Regions from separate parts of the Streptomyces sp. NPDC037401 genome, predicted to be linked through region 1. Evidence: riboswitches for the same ligand, from Rfam matches in the RefSeq annotation. Region 1 holds a riboswitch; each other region holds the start of a gene.
The links. Region 1 has a riboswitch for cyclic di-AMP ahead of ACZ7H1_RS00620 (M23 family metallopeptidase). Riboswitches for the same ligand answer to the same signal wherever they lie in the genome.

Region 1 (3,223 bases):
CAGGTGTCCGGGGACCACATGGAGGTCATCAAGCTGATTCCGCCGCTGGTCGTCGACGAAAAGGACGTGGACCGCTTCGTCACGGCGTTCCGCGAGGTCATGGACGAGGCGCACGCGGGCGGCGGGCTGATGTGGGACTTCGGCAAGACGCTGGTGAAGCAGGCGGTCGCGAACCGGTGATGCCCGTGGACGGGTGAGGCCGTGGACCGGTGAGGCCGTGAACCGGTCCGGCAGTACCCGGAAGGTCGGTACGGGGTACGGGGCCCGGCCCCGTACCCCGTGGGTGATGAGGGTTACGCGAGCAGCCGGGTGCGCAGCCGCTCCAGGGTCGCGGGCGTGAGCCCGAGGCCGTCCGACAGGTACGGCTCCACGCCGCCCCACCTCTCCTCGATGGCCTCGAACGCCGCGTCCAGATAGGCGGCGCGCGCTTCGAAGAGCGGGCTGAGCAGGGCCGTCACCTCGGGGGAGGGCGGCGCGTCGGGCGTGCCGCTGCGCCTGATCCGGTAGCGGCGGTGGGGGGCGTTCGACTCCAGGTAGTCCGCGGTGATCGCCTCGCGCCCCACGCCGAGCGCGAGCAGGGTCACGGCGACGGAGAGGCCGGCCCGGTCCTTCCCGGCCGCGCAGTGCATCAGCACCGGGACGCTGTCGTCCGCGATCGCGTGGACCACCCGGCTGTGCTCCGCCGTCCGCTCCTTGATCATCTTGCGGTACGAAGCGGACATACGGGCCGCGGCCTTTCCGTCGCCGAGGATTCCGTGGAGCTGTTCGAGGTTGCCGTCGCGGACCATGTTCCAGAACTCGCTGCCGTCGGCGGGGTCGGAGAGCGGGATGTTGACGTTCCGGACGCCGACGAGCTCGACGTCCGGACCCTCCACCGCATGGTCGGCGGCGTTGCGGAAGTCGAAGACGGTGTGCAGTCCGAGCGAGTTGAGGTACTCGGTATCCGTATCGGTGGCATGGGCGAGATGTCCGCTTCGGAAGAGATGCCCCGAACGCACCCGACGTCCGTCCATGGCCGGAAGGCCGCCTACGTCACGGAAGTTGCGCACTCCGGCGAGCTCCGGCTCCAGCGGCGGGGTGTGCGGTATGCGGAGGGTCACGTGAGCTCCCGATGTGTCCGAATTGCACTACTTGGCGTCAAGTTACCGCAGGGATGGGGCAGATGTGCACCCGGCCCGTGAGCAGGATCATACGGTGACCGTGAGTGTCGGCGGTCCGAACGTGAATTGCCTTGTAGGGGCGGCTGTTACACGGCTGCAATGGACGGACAGTGACCGGAATTCCGGCGATCATTCAGCTCGCGGATTCTTTTGGTGAATTCACGGCTTGTTCCGTTCGGCCGAACTCGATTACGGTCACCGCCGAGCCGGGTGGAACGCCGAGTCCTGCCGCCGCCCGGAAACCGCATCCGACCAATACGTGCGGCAGGAGCGGGGGAACCAGGTAAGCCGCCGTACCGGAGAAAGATCCGGAACGGCTTGGGGTGAAGCCCTACGAGTACTCCTCGTACGGCCGGACATCTCCAGTCCGAACCCGACAGCTCACCTCGCAGGCGACGGAGAGGAATTCGCCATGCCCGGAAAGGGTAAGCACCGCCGCCCGAAGAGCAGCCCGATAACGCGCGGCTTCGTCGCCGCGGGGACCGGTGGGGCCGCGCTCGCGCTGCCGCTCATCGGTGCCACCGGCGCCCACGCCGCCGAGAAGGCGGCCGCGCCGACTGCGGCGCAGGCGCAGGTCCGGGCGCAGGCTCAGGCATTCGTTCAGGCGCAGGGGCACGTGCTCGGCGCGGCTTCGGTCGCGGCCAAGGCCGCCCCGGCGACGTACACCGTCGTCGCCGGCGACTACCTCTCCAAGATCGCCGCCGAGCAGGACCTCGACGGTGGCTGGGAGCGTCTGTACGCGGACAACCGGGAGGCGGTCGGCTCGGACCCGTCCCTGATCCACCCGGGCCTGGAGCTGACCCTGGGCGGCAAGGCGAAGGCCGGTGCCCGCGCGGAGGCCAAGCCCGAGGTCAAGCGCGAAGCCAAGGCCAAGGCCAAGGACAGGGGCGAGTCGAAGCGCGAGGGCTGGTCGAAGGGCGAGTCGAAGCGCGAGTCGAAGGCCGAGTCCAAGGTCGATTCGAACGGCGACACCGCCCCGGCGCCGCGCGCGGCGCGGTCCGCCGAACGGTCCGCCGCCGTCGGTTCCTCCTCGGACGGGGCGCAGGGCTCCTCGGAGGCCGTGTCCGGTGCCGGCTTCGTGGCCCCGGTCAACGCCTCCGTCTCCACCTCGTACCGCCTGGGCGGCGCCATGTGGTCCAGCGGCTACCACACGGGTGTCGACTTCTCCGTCGGCTCCGGCACCAGCATCAAGGCGGTCGGCGCGGGCACCGTGGTCTCGGCCGGCTGGGCCGGTGCGTACGGCAACGAGGTCATCATCCGCCACGCGGACGGCCGCTACTCGCAGTACGCCCACCTCTCTTCGCTGAGCGTCTCCGCGGGCCAGAGCGTCGCGGCCGGCGAGTCGATCGGCCTGTCGGGTTCCACCGGCAACTCGACCGGCCCGCACCTCCACTTCGAGATCCGTACCGGCCCGTCGTACGGCCAGGACATCGACCCGCTCGCCTACCTGCGCTCGCACGGCGTGACCATCTGACCGGTATGAGCGTCGTACGGCCGATGGCCGGAACCCGAGTGGGGTTCCGGCCATCGGCCGTGCGGGGGCCGTATTCCTGGTTGGCCGAAACTGACCGGGTGGTATAGATCACCCTGCGTCAACCCTTGCCTACGGTCGCGTAGGTCACATCCTTCGGTGAAGGATGTGGTCCCGTGGCAGGCGATACAACTCTCATGGCATCCGATGGTGCGTTCCAGGCACCTTGCGCATCCCGCACGTCCGCGGCACCGGTCGGTTCGTACGCGGCCATCGGCGACAGCTTCACCGAAGGCGTCGGCGACCCGGGTCCCGACGGGACCTTCGTGGGCTGGGCGGACCGGCTCGCGGTGCTGCTCGCCGACCGCAGGGACGAGCACGACTTCCGGTACGCGAACCTCGCCGTGCGCGGCCGGCTCCTCGACCAGATCGTGGCGGAGCAGGTGCCCCGGGCCAAGGCGCTCGCGCCCGAGCTCGTCACCTTCTGTGCCGGCGGCAACGACATCATCCGGCCGGGCAGCGACCCCGACGACGTCGCCGAGCGGTTCGAGGCGGCCGTGGCCGACCTCACCGGCGCGGTGGGCACCGTGAT
Region 2 (3,223 bases), on a different contig from region 1:
TCTCCAGGTCCCGGTAGGCGAGGGAGTGCCGGGCGTGGAGGTTCTCCCCGCACACGCGCCGGCCCGCGGGGATGGCCGGGCCGATGCGCCCCTGGAGGGCCTTGACCCAGGTACGGGAGGGATGGTGCCCGGAATCCGGCGAGCGGGCGTGCAGGCCGTCGCGGTAGAGGGTGGTGTTCTCGCCGTCGAGCTTCTCGGTGACGACCACCTCGAGGCCCCGCAGCCCCGCCAGGTCGCCGGTGCGCACGTCGTCGGACGTGGCCCCCGGCGACCAGGGCAGGTGGGGCGTACGGGGGTACTGCACGCGCATGGTCCGCTCACTCCCGGCCGGTTGGGTCGGGGTCCATCCTGAAGCGGTGACGTGCGGTTCTGCCAGCGAATTCCCGGCAGCGGCCGTGGATCGCCGGCCGTGGATCAGTAGGCGCCGAAGACGTTGTCGATGGAACCGTAGCGGGCGGCGGCGTAGTTGCAGGCCGCGGTGATGTTCGCGACCGGGTCGTAGGCGTCGGTGGAGGTGCCGGGCACGTGGTAGGCGCGGAACGTCGGCTCGATGACCTGGAGGAGACCCTTGGACGGGGTGCCCGCAGCGGCGTTGGAGTCCCAGTTGTTGATGGCGAGCGGGTTGCCGGAGGACTCGCGCAGGATGTTGCGGTGGATGCCGTTGTACGTGCCGGGGATGCCGCGCTCGGCCATGATGGCCAGCGATTCGCGGATCCAGCCGTCGAGGTTGTTCGGGTAGGCCACCGCCGCCTTGGGCGCGGCCTGGCGCGCGGAGCGGTCGGCGCGGGCGGGGGCGGCCGCGCGGTCGGCGGCGGGCTTGGCCTTCGCCGTGTTCTTGGAGCCGATGGTGAGCTTGAGGCCGGGGCGGATGATTGACGGATCGTCACCGATGACGGTCCGGTTGTCCTGGTACAGCTTCTTCCAGCCGCCGCCCAGTTCATGCACCGCGGCGATGCGGGAAAGCGTGTCGCCAGCGATCACCGAATAGGTGACGGGGCCCTTCTGCGCGGCGGCCGGAGCCGCAGCCGGCGCTGCTGCAATGACCGCGGCCTTTGCGGTGGCGACGGAATGCACGGCCTGCGGCAGTGCGTGGGGCGCCGTGGCCGGGACCGCCTGGGCGGTGGTGGCGGCGATCAGCGGGAGGGCCAGGGCGGCGCCTCCGGTGCCTGCGGCCGCGAAGCCGCGGGTGAGCGGGTTGTTCTTCGGGCGCCGGTGCTTTCCCTTTGCGGGCATGACGGATTCCTCTCCCGCGCCTGCGAGGTGAGCTGTCGGGTTCGGGCCGGAGCTGCCCGGCCGCACGGCGTGTACGTCGTACACGTCGCGCGGCTTCACCCCGAGCCGGTCCGGGTCGCGGATCGGCGGCTTACCTGGGTCCCCCGCTCCTGCCGCGTCGCGCGTGGGTGGATTCGGTGTCCGGGCGGCGGCAGGATTAGGCGTTCCGTCCGGAATGACGGTGACGCTAAGGGAAAGGCGATGAACAGAACAAGCCCTGAATTGCGTGAGCTAATTCCCAAGACCGAAAACCGGAAAAAGGATCATTAAAGATTCAAGGCACCCCGGGCCAACTTTCTTTCCAGGAAAGGAGACTTGGCCGGGACGGGAACGACGCGCCGGACCCCGGGCGTGACCCAAGTCACGGACGACGGCCAGGTGCGTGATTTTCACGTGATCCGTTATGGGAACGCGATAAGTCCGGATAAGAGCACTCAAATATGCATCAGCGGGCAGCTCGCCCAATTCTCATCAATTCGGACATCCGACCGTGTCGGTGCGGGCGTGACTGGGTCATGCTGTTGCCCGGTGGGTTCTTCGGTGACCGGGAGGAGACTGCGGTGGGCGGCGGGAATGCGGTGCGGATCGAACGCGACGGGCCGGTCTTCACGGTGATCCTCGCCCGGCCGGCGGTGCGCAACGCCGTCGACGGGCCGACCGCCGCGGAACTGGCCGACGCCTTCAGGGAGTTCGACGCGGACCCGGATGCGGCCGTCGCGGTGCTGTGGGGCGAGGGCGGGACGTTCTGCGCGGGGGCCGACCTCAAGGCGGTGGGCACGGAGCGGGGGAACCGGGTGCTCGCCGAGGGCGACGGGCCCATGGGGCCGACCCGTATGCAGCTGGGCAAGCCCGTGATCGCGGCCGTGGCCGGGCACGCGGTGGCCGGCGGCCTCGAACTGGCCCTGTGGTGCGATCTGCGGGTGGCCGAGGAGGACGCCGTCTTCGGTGTGTTCTGCCGCCGGTGGGGCGTGCCCCTGATCGACGGGGGCACCGTACGGCTGCCCCGCCTGATCGGGGAGAGCCGGGCGATGGACCTGATCCTGACCGGCCGCCCGGTGCCGGCCGCCGAGGCGTACGCCATCGGGCTCGTCAACCGGCTCGTGCCGCCCGGCGAGGCCCGGCAGGAGGCGGAGCGGCTGGCCCGCGAACTCGCGGCCTTCCCCCAGCTCTGCATGCGGCACGACCGGCTCTCCGTGCGCGGACAGCACGGGCTGGGCGAGCAGGAGGCGCTGCGCGCGGAGCACCGGCACGGCATGGTGCCGCTCACGGCCGGGGAGACGCAGTCCGGGGCCGGCCGCTTCGCGGCGGGCGCGGGGCGGCACGGCAGCTTCACGGACTGACCCCGGCGCCCGCGTCCACCGCGGCCCGGGGACGGGGACGGACGGGGGACGGGGGACGGGGGACGGGGCAGGAACGGGTCAGGTGTGGCTGGTGTCGATGACGCAGAAGCGGTTCCCGTCCGGGTCCGCCAGGACCACGAAGTCCGGGTCCTGCGGGTACAGGTCCCAGTCCACCCGCTGCGCGCCGAGGGAGACGAGCCGCTCGACCTCCGCCGCCTGGGCGGCGGCGTCCTCGGCGTACAGGTCGAGGTGGGCGCGGGGGTGCTCCTGGAGCGGGGTCTCGCTGCGGCCCAGCGCCAGTTGGGGCCCGTCTCCGGCGGCGGGCACGAGCACCACCCACGCCGGTGTCGGCACCGGCTGCTCCCGGGGCACGTACCCCAGTGCCTCGCACCAGAAGGCCGCTGCACGCGGCACGTCGGACACACCCATCACGAACGACCCGATCCTCAGCATGGGACCGAGTCAACCAGACGGCCGCCCGGCGTGTTCGGCCCGGTACGCAGGCTCACCACCCCGGCCGCCGAGGCGGTCCTCGGGACCATCCGCCCGACGGGGCCGGGCACTTGGGCCGCATCCGTGCCCATGACAATGGTCCGATGAACCGAATCGTC
Region 3 (3,223 bases), on a different contig from region 1:
GATCCCGCACGAGCTGGCCAACCCCTCGCGCATGGCGGCCAAGCAGCTCTCCAAGGAGCTCTTCCCCGAGTCCCTGCGGATGTCCCGGCCGCGCCAGGGCACCGAGGACACCGTCGCGCGGATCGACGCCGCGGCCGTCCGGGCCTTCTACGAGGCCCACGTACGCCCCGCCACGGCCACCGCCGTGGTCGTCGGCGACCTCAGCGGCACCGACCTGGACGCCGTCCTCGCCGACACCCTGGGCGCCTGGACCGGCGGGGCCGGCACGCCGCGCCCCGTGCCCCCGGTGACCGCCGACGACACCGGGCGCGTGGTCGTCGTGGACCGGCCGGGCGCGGTCCAGACCCAGCTGCTGATCGGCCGGATCGGCCCGGACCGGCACGACCTCGTGTGGCCGGCCCAGGTCCTCGGCACGTACTGCCTCGGCGGCACCCTCACCTCGCGGCTGGACAAGGTCCTGCGCGAGGAGAAGGGCTACACCTACGGCGTCCGCTCGTTCGGGCAGGTGCTGCGCTCCACCGCGCAGGGCACCGGCGCGTCCATGCTGGCGATCAGCGGCTCGGTCGACACCCCGAACACCGGCCCGGCGCTCGCGGACCTCTGGAAGGTGCTCCGGACGCTGGCGGAGGGCGGCCTGACGGATGCCGAGCGGGACGTGGCCGTGCAGAACCTCGTCGGCGTCGCCCCGCTGAAGTTCGAGACGGCGGCCGCCGTCGCGGGCACGCTCGCCGACCAGGTCGAGCAGGAGCTCCCGGACGACTTCCAGGCGCAGTTGTACGCGCGGCTGGCCGAAACCGGCACGGTGGAGGCCACTTCGGCTGTCGTCAAGGCGTTCCCCGTGGACCGTCTGGTGACGGTGCTCGTGGGTGACGCGGCGCAGATCGAGGGGCCCGTGAGGGAACTGGGCATCGGTGAGGTCACCGTGGTCACGCCCTGACCCACGGCCGGCCCGCAACTGGCCTGAATGAACGGGGGCCCTGGCGGATCATCCGCCAGGGCCCCCGTTTGTCCTTCATGTCCGTTTGTGTCGGGTGGTTGCGCTTATGCCCAGTGGCGTGCGCCACAAAAACGCGTGTCTGTTTGGTGATTGGATGAAGATCCGCCTAGCGTCGGTCCCGCTGTCCGTCAGCTGTAAGCGCCGCACCCGCGGCACCGGGCAGCGATCGCCGAGTCCCCGTCAGGCGCGAGCCTGGGGAGCCGGGGACCCACAAGTGTCCCTGGGGTGAATCGGACCGCCTCGCAAGAGGGGGCCCGTAGGAGACCTTCCTGCTCCGAACCCGTCAGCTAACCCGGTAGGCGAGAGGGAAGGAAAGGATCAGCCTTTTCATGGCGTTTGGCAGTCGTCCCACCGGCAAGCACCGTGGTTCCAGCCGACTGAACCGCAAGGCCGCCGGCATAGCCGGGGTCACCGCCCTCGCCGCCACCGGAGTGGTCGGCTCGCTCGCGGGCCCGGCGTTCGCCGCCGACACCGCCCCCGAGAAGTTCGAGGACACCGGCCTGAACACGGTCGTCGTCGCCGAGGACATGGCGGGCCAGATCGAGGCCCAGGCCGCCGCGCAGGCGCAGGCCGCCGAGATCGCCGCCGCCAAGGCCCAGGCCGAGGCCGAGGCCAAGCAGCGCGCCGCCGAGGCCCGTGCCAAGGCCGAGGCGAAGGCGAAGGCCGAGCGCGAGGCCAAGGAGCGCGCCGAGCGCGAGGCCGAGCGCAAGCGCCTGCTGCAGTTCGTCTCGCCGATCGACGGCTCGTACGTGAGCACCTCGTACAAGGCCGGCGGCGCCATGTGGTCCTCCGGCAGCCACACCGGCATCGACTTCCACGCCGCCTCCGGCACCACGGTCCGCGCCGTCGGCATGGGCACCGTCGTCGAGGCGGGCTGGGGCGGCGCCTACGGCAACAACGTCGTCATCAAGCACAACGACGGCTCCTACACGCAGTACGGCCACCTGCACTCGCTGTCCGTGGTCGTCGGCCAGAAGGTCACCCCGGGCCAGCAGATCGGCCTCTCCGGCTCGACCGGCAACTCCAGTGGCCCGCACCTCCACTTCGAGGCCCGCACCGGCGCGGACTACGGCTCGGACATCGACCCGATCGCCTACCTCCGCTCGCACGGCGTCAGCATCTGACCCGGCGCGCCCCGGCGCACGCTTCCCCGAAGGCCCCGGCTCCCCGAGCCGGGGCCTTCGGTGTGCCCGGGCAAAGGATGACCCAAAGAAGGACCCGATTTCCGGCGGCGCTCGGGAATTCCGGTGTGCTGCAATAGAGTCGCAGCAAGAAGTCGGAGGAGCCGAACGGCTGAGTAGACGACCGCGTTTCGCGGGGATTAAGCGGAGGTCCGGTTTTGCGTATTCCTGCGCACGCGGTGTGCACCGCCATCCGCGAGGACATCGTCACCGGTGTCTTCGAGCCGGGGGCCCGGCTCACCGAGGAGCAGCTGGCGCGCCGCTACGGCGTCTCCCGGGTCCCGGTCCGCGAGGCCCTGCGCACCCTGGAGTCCGAGGGGTTCGTGACCACACGCCGGCACGCCGGCGCCTGTGTCGCCGAGCCCACGGAGCAGGAGGCGGCCGACCTCCTGGAGGTGCGGATGCTGCTGGAGCCCCTCGGAGCCGCCCGGGCCGCCCAGCGGCGTACGGAAGCCCACCTGAAGGTGCTGCGCGGGCTGGTCAGGCTGGGCCAGGAGCGGGCCAGGCGCGGCCAGGGGGAGGATCTGCGCGCCCTGGGCGGCTGGTTCCACGAGACGCTGGTCCAGGCCTCCGGCAGCCCCGGGCTGATCGCGCTGCTCACCCAGCTCCGGCACAAGATCGCGTGGATGTACGAGGTGGAGGCCCCCGTGCGGCCCGTGGAGTCCTGGGCGGAGCACGGCGCGATCGTGGACGCGGTGGCCCGCGGGGACGCCTCCCGCGCGCGTGCGCTGACCGCCGTGCACGTGGACCGGGCGGCGGCCGCGCACCGGCTGCGCCGCCCGGACGCGGAGCGCGTGAGGACTCTGCAACCTGTCGTAAACACCGCGAGCGGCCGCCATTAACAATCGCCGTATACAAATAACGGATATGCGTGTGGCGCCGGACCGGATCACCGGCTTTATCCGCTCGCGGCATTTCCGGCTGCGCGAATTGTTTTTCCGTGGAGCGGTGGAAATGCGAGAACGGGCCGTCTGAAAACGCGAAGGCCGCGGTTCCCGTCGTACGGGAGGCCGCGGCCTCGGTGCGCGTGTGCGGTGATCCGGTG

Region 2: another riboswitch for cyclic di-AMP. It lies ahead of ACZ7H1_RS26365 (LysM peptidoglycan-binding domain-containing protein); the one in region 1 lies ahead of ACZ7H1_RS00620 (M23 family metallopeptidase).
Region 3: another riboswitch for cyclic di-AMP. It lies ahead of ACZ7H1_RS23115 (M23 family metallopeptidase); the one in region 1 lies ahead of ACZ7H1_RS00620 (M23 family metallopeptidase).

What each region holds. Positions count from the first base shown of each region.
Region 1 covers NZ_JBVJWO010000001.1:133,720-136,942, forward strand. The annotation lists gene ACZ7H1_RS00610 (aspartate aminotransferase family protein) at 1-180, shown strand, start outside; gene ACZ7H1_RS00615 (tyrosine-protein phosphatase) at 294-1,100, opposite strand; cyclic di-AMP (ydaO/yuaA leader) riboswitch at 1,400-1,570, shown strand; gene ACZ7H1_RS00620 (M23 family metallopeptidase) at 1,573-2,634, shown strand; gene ACZ7H1_RS00625 (SGNH/GDSL hydrolase family protein) at 2,829-3,223, shown strand, end outside.
Region 2 covers NZ_JBVJWO010000028.1:6,412-9,634, forward strand. The annotation lists gene ACZ7H1_RS26360 (RNA ligase family protein) at 1-310, opposite strand, end outside; gene ACZ7H1_RS26365 (LysM peptidoglycan-binding domain-containing protein) at 415-1,233, opposite strand; cyclic di-AMP (ydaO/yuaA leader) riboswitch at 1,238-1,407, opposite strand; gene ACZ7H1_RS26370 (crotonase/enoyl-CoA hydratase family protein) at 1,833-2,612, shown strand; gene ACZ7H1_RS26375 (VOC family protein) at 2,691-3,065, opposite strand; gene ACZ7H1_RS26380 (hypothetical protein) at 3,209-3,223, shown strand, end outside.
Region 3 covers NZ_JBVJWO010000021.1:112,900-116,122, forward strand. The annotation lists gene ACZ7H1_RS23110 (M16 family metallopeptidase) at 1-937, shown strand, start outside; cyclic di-AMP (ydaO/yuaA leader) riboswitch at 1,155-1,314, shown strand; gene ACZ7H1_RS23115 (M23 family metallopeptidase) at 1,327-2,121, shown strand; gene ACZ7H1_RS23120 (GntR family transcriptional regulator) at 2,337-3,020, shown strand.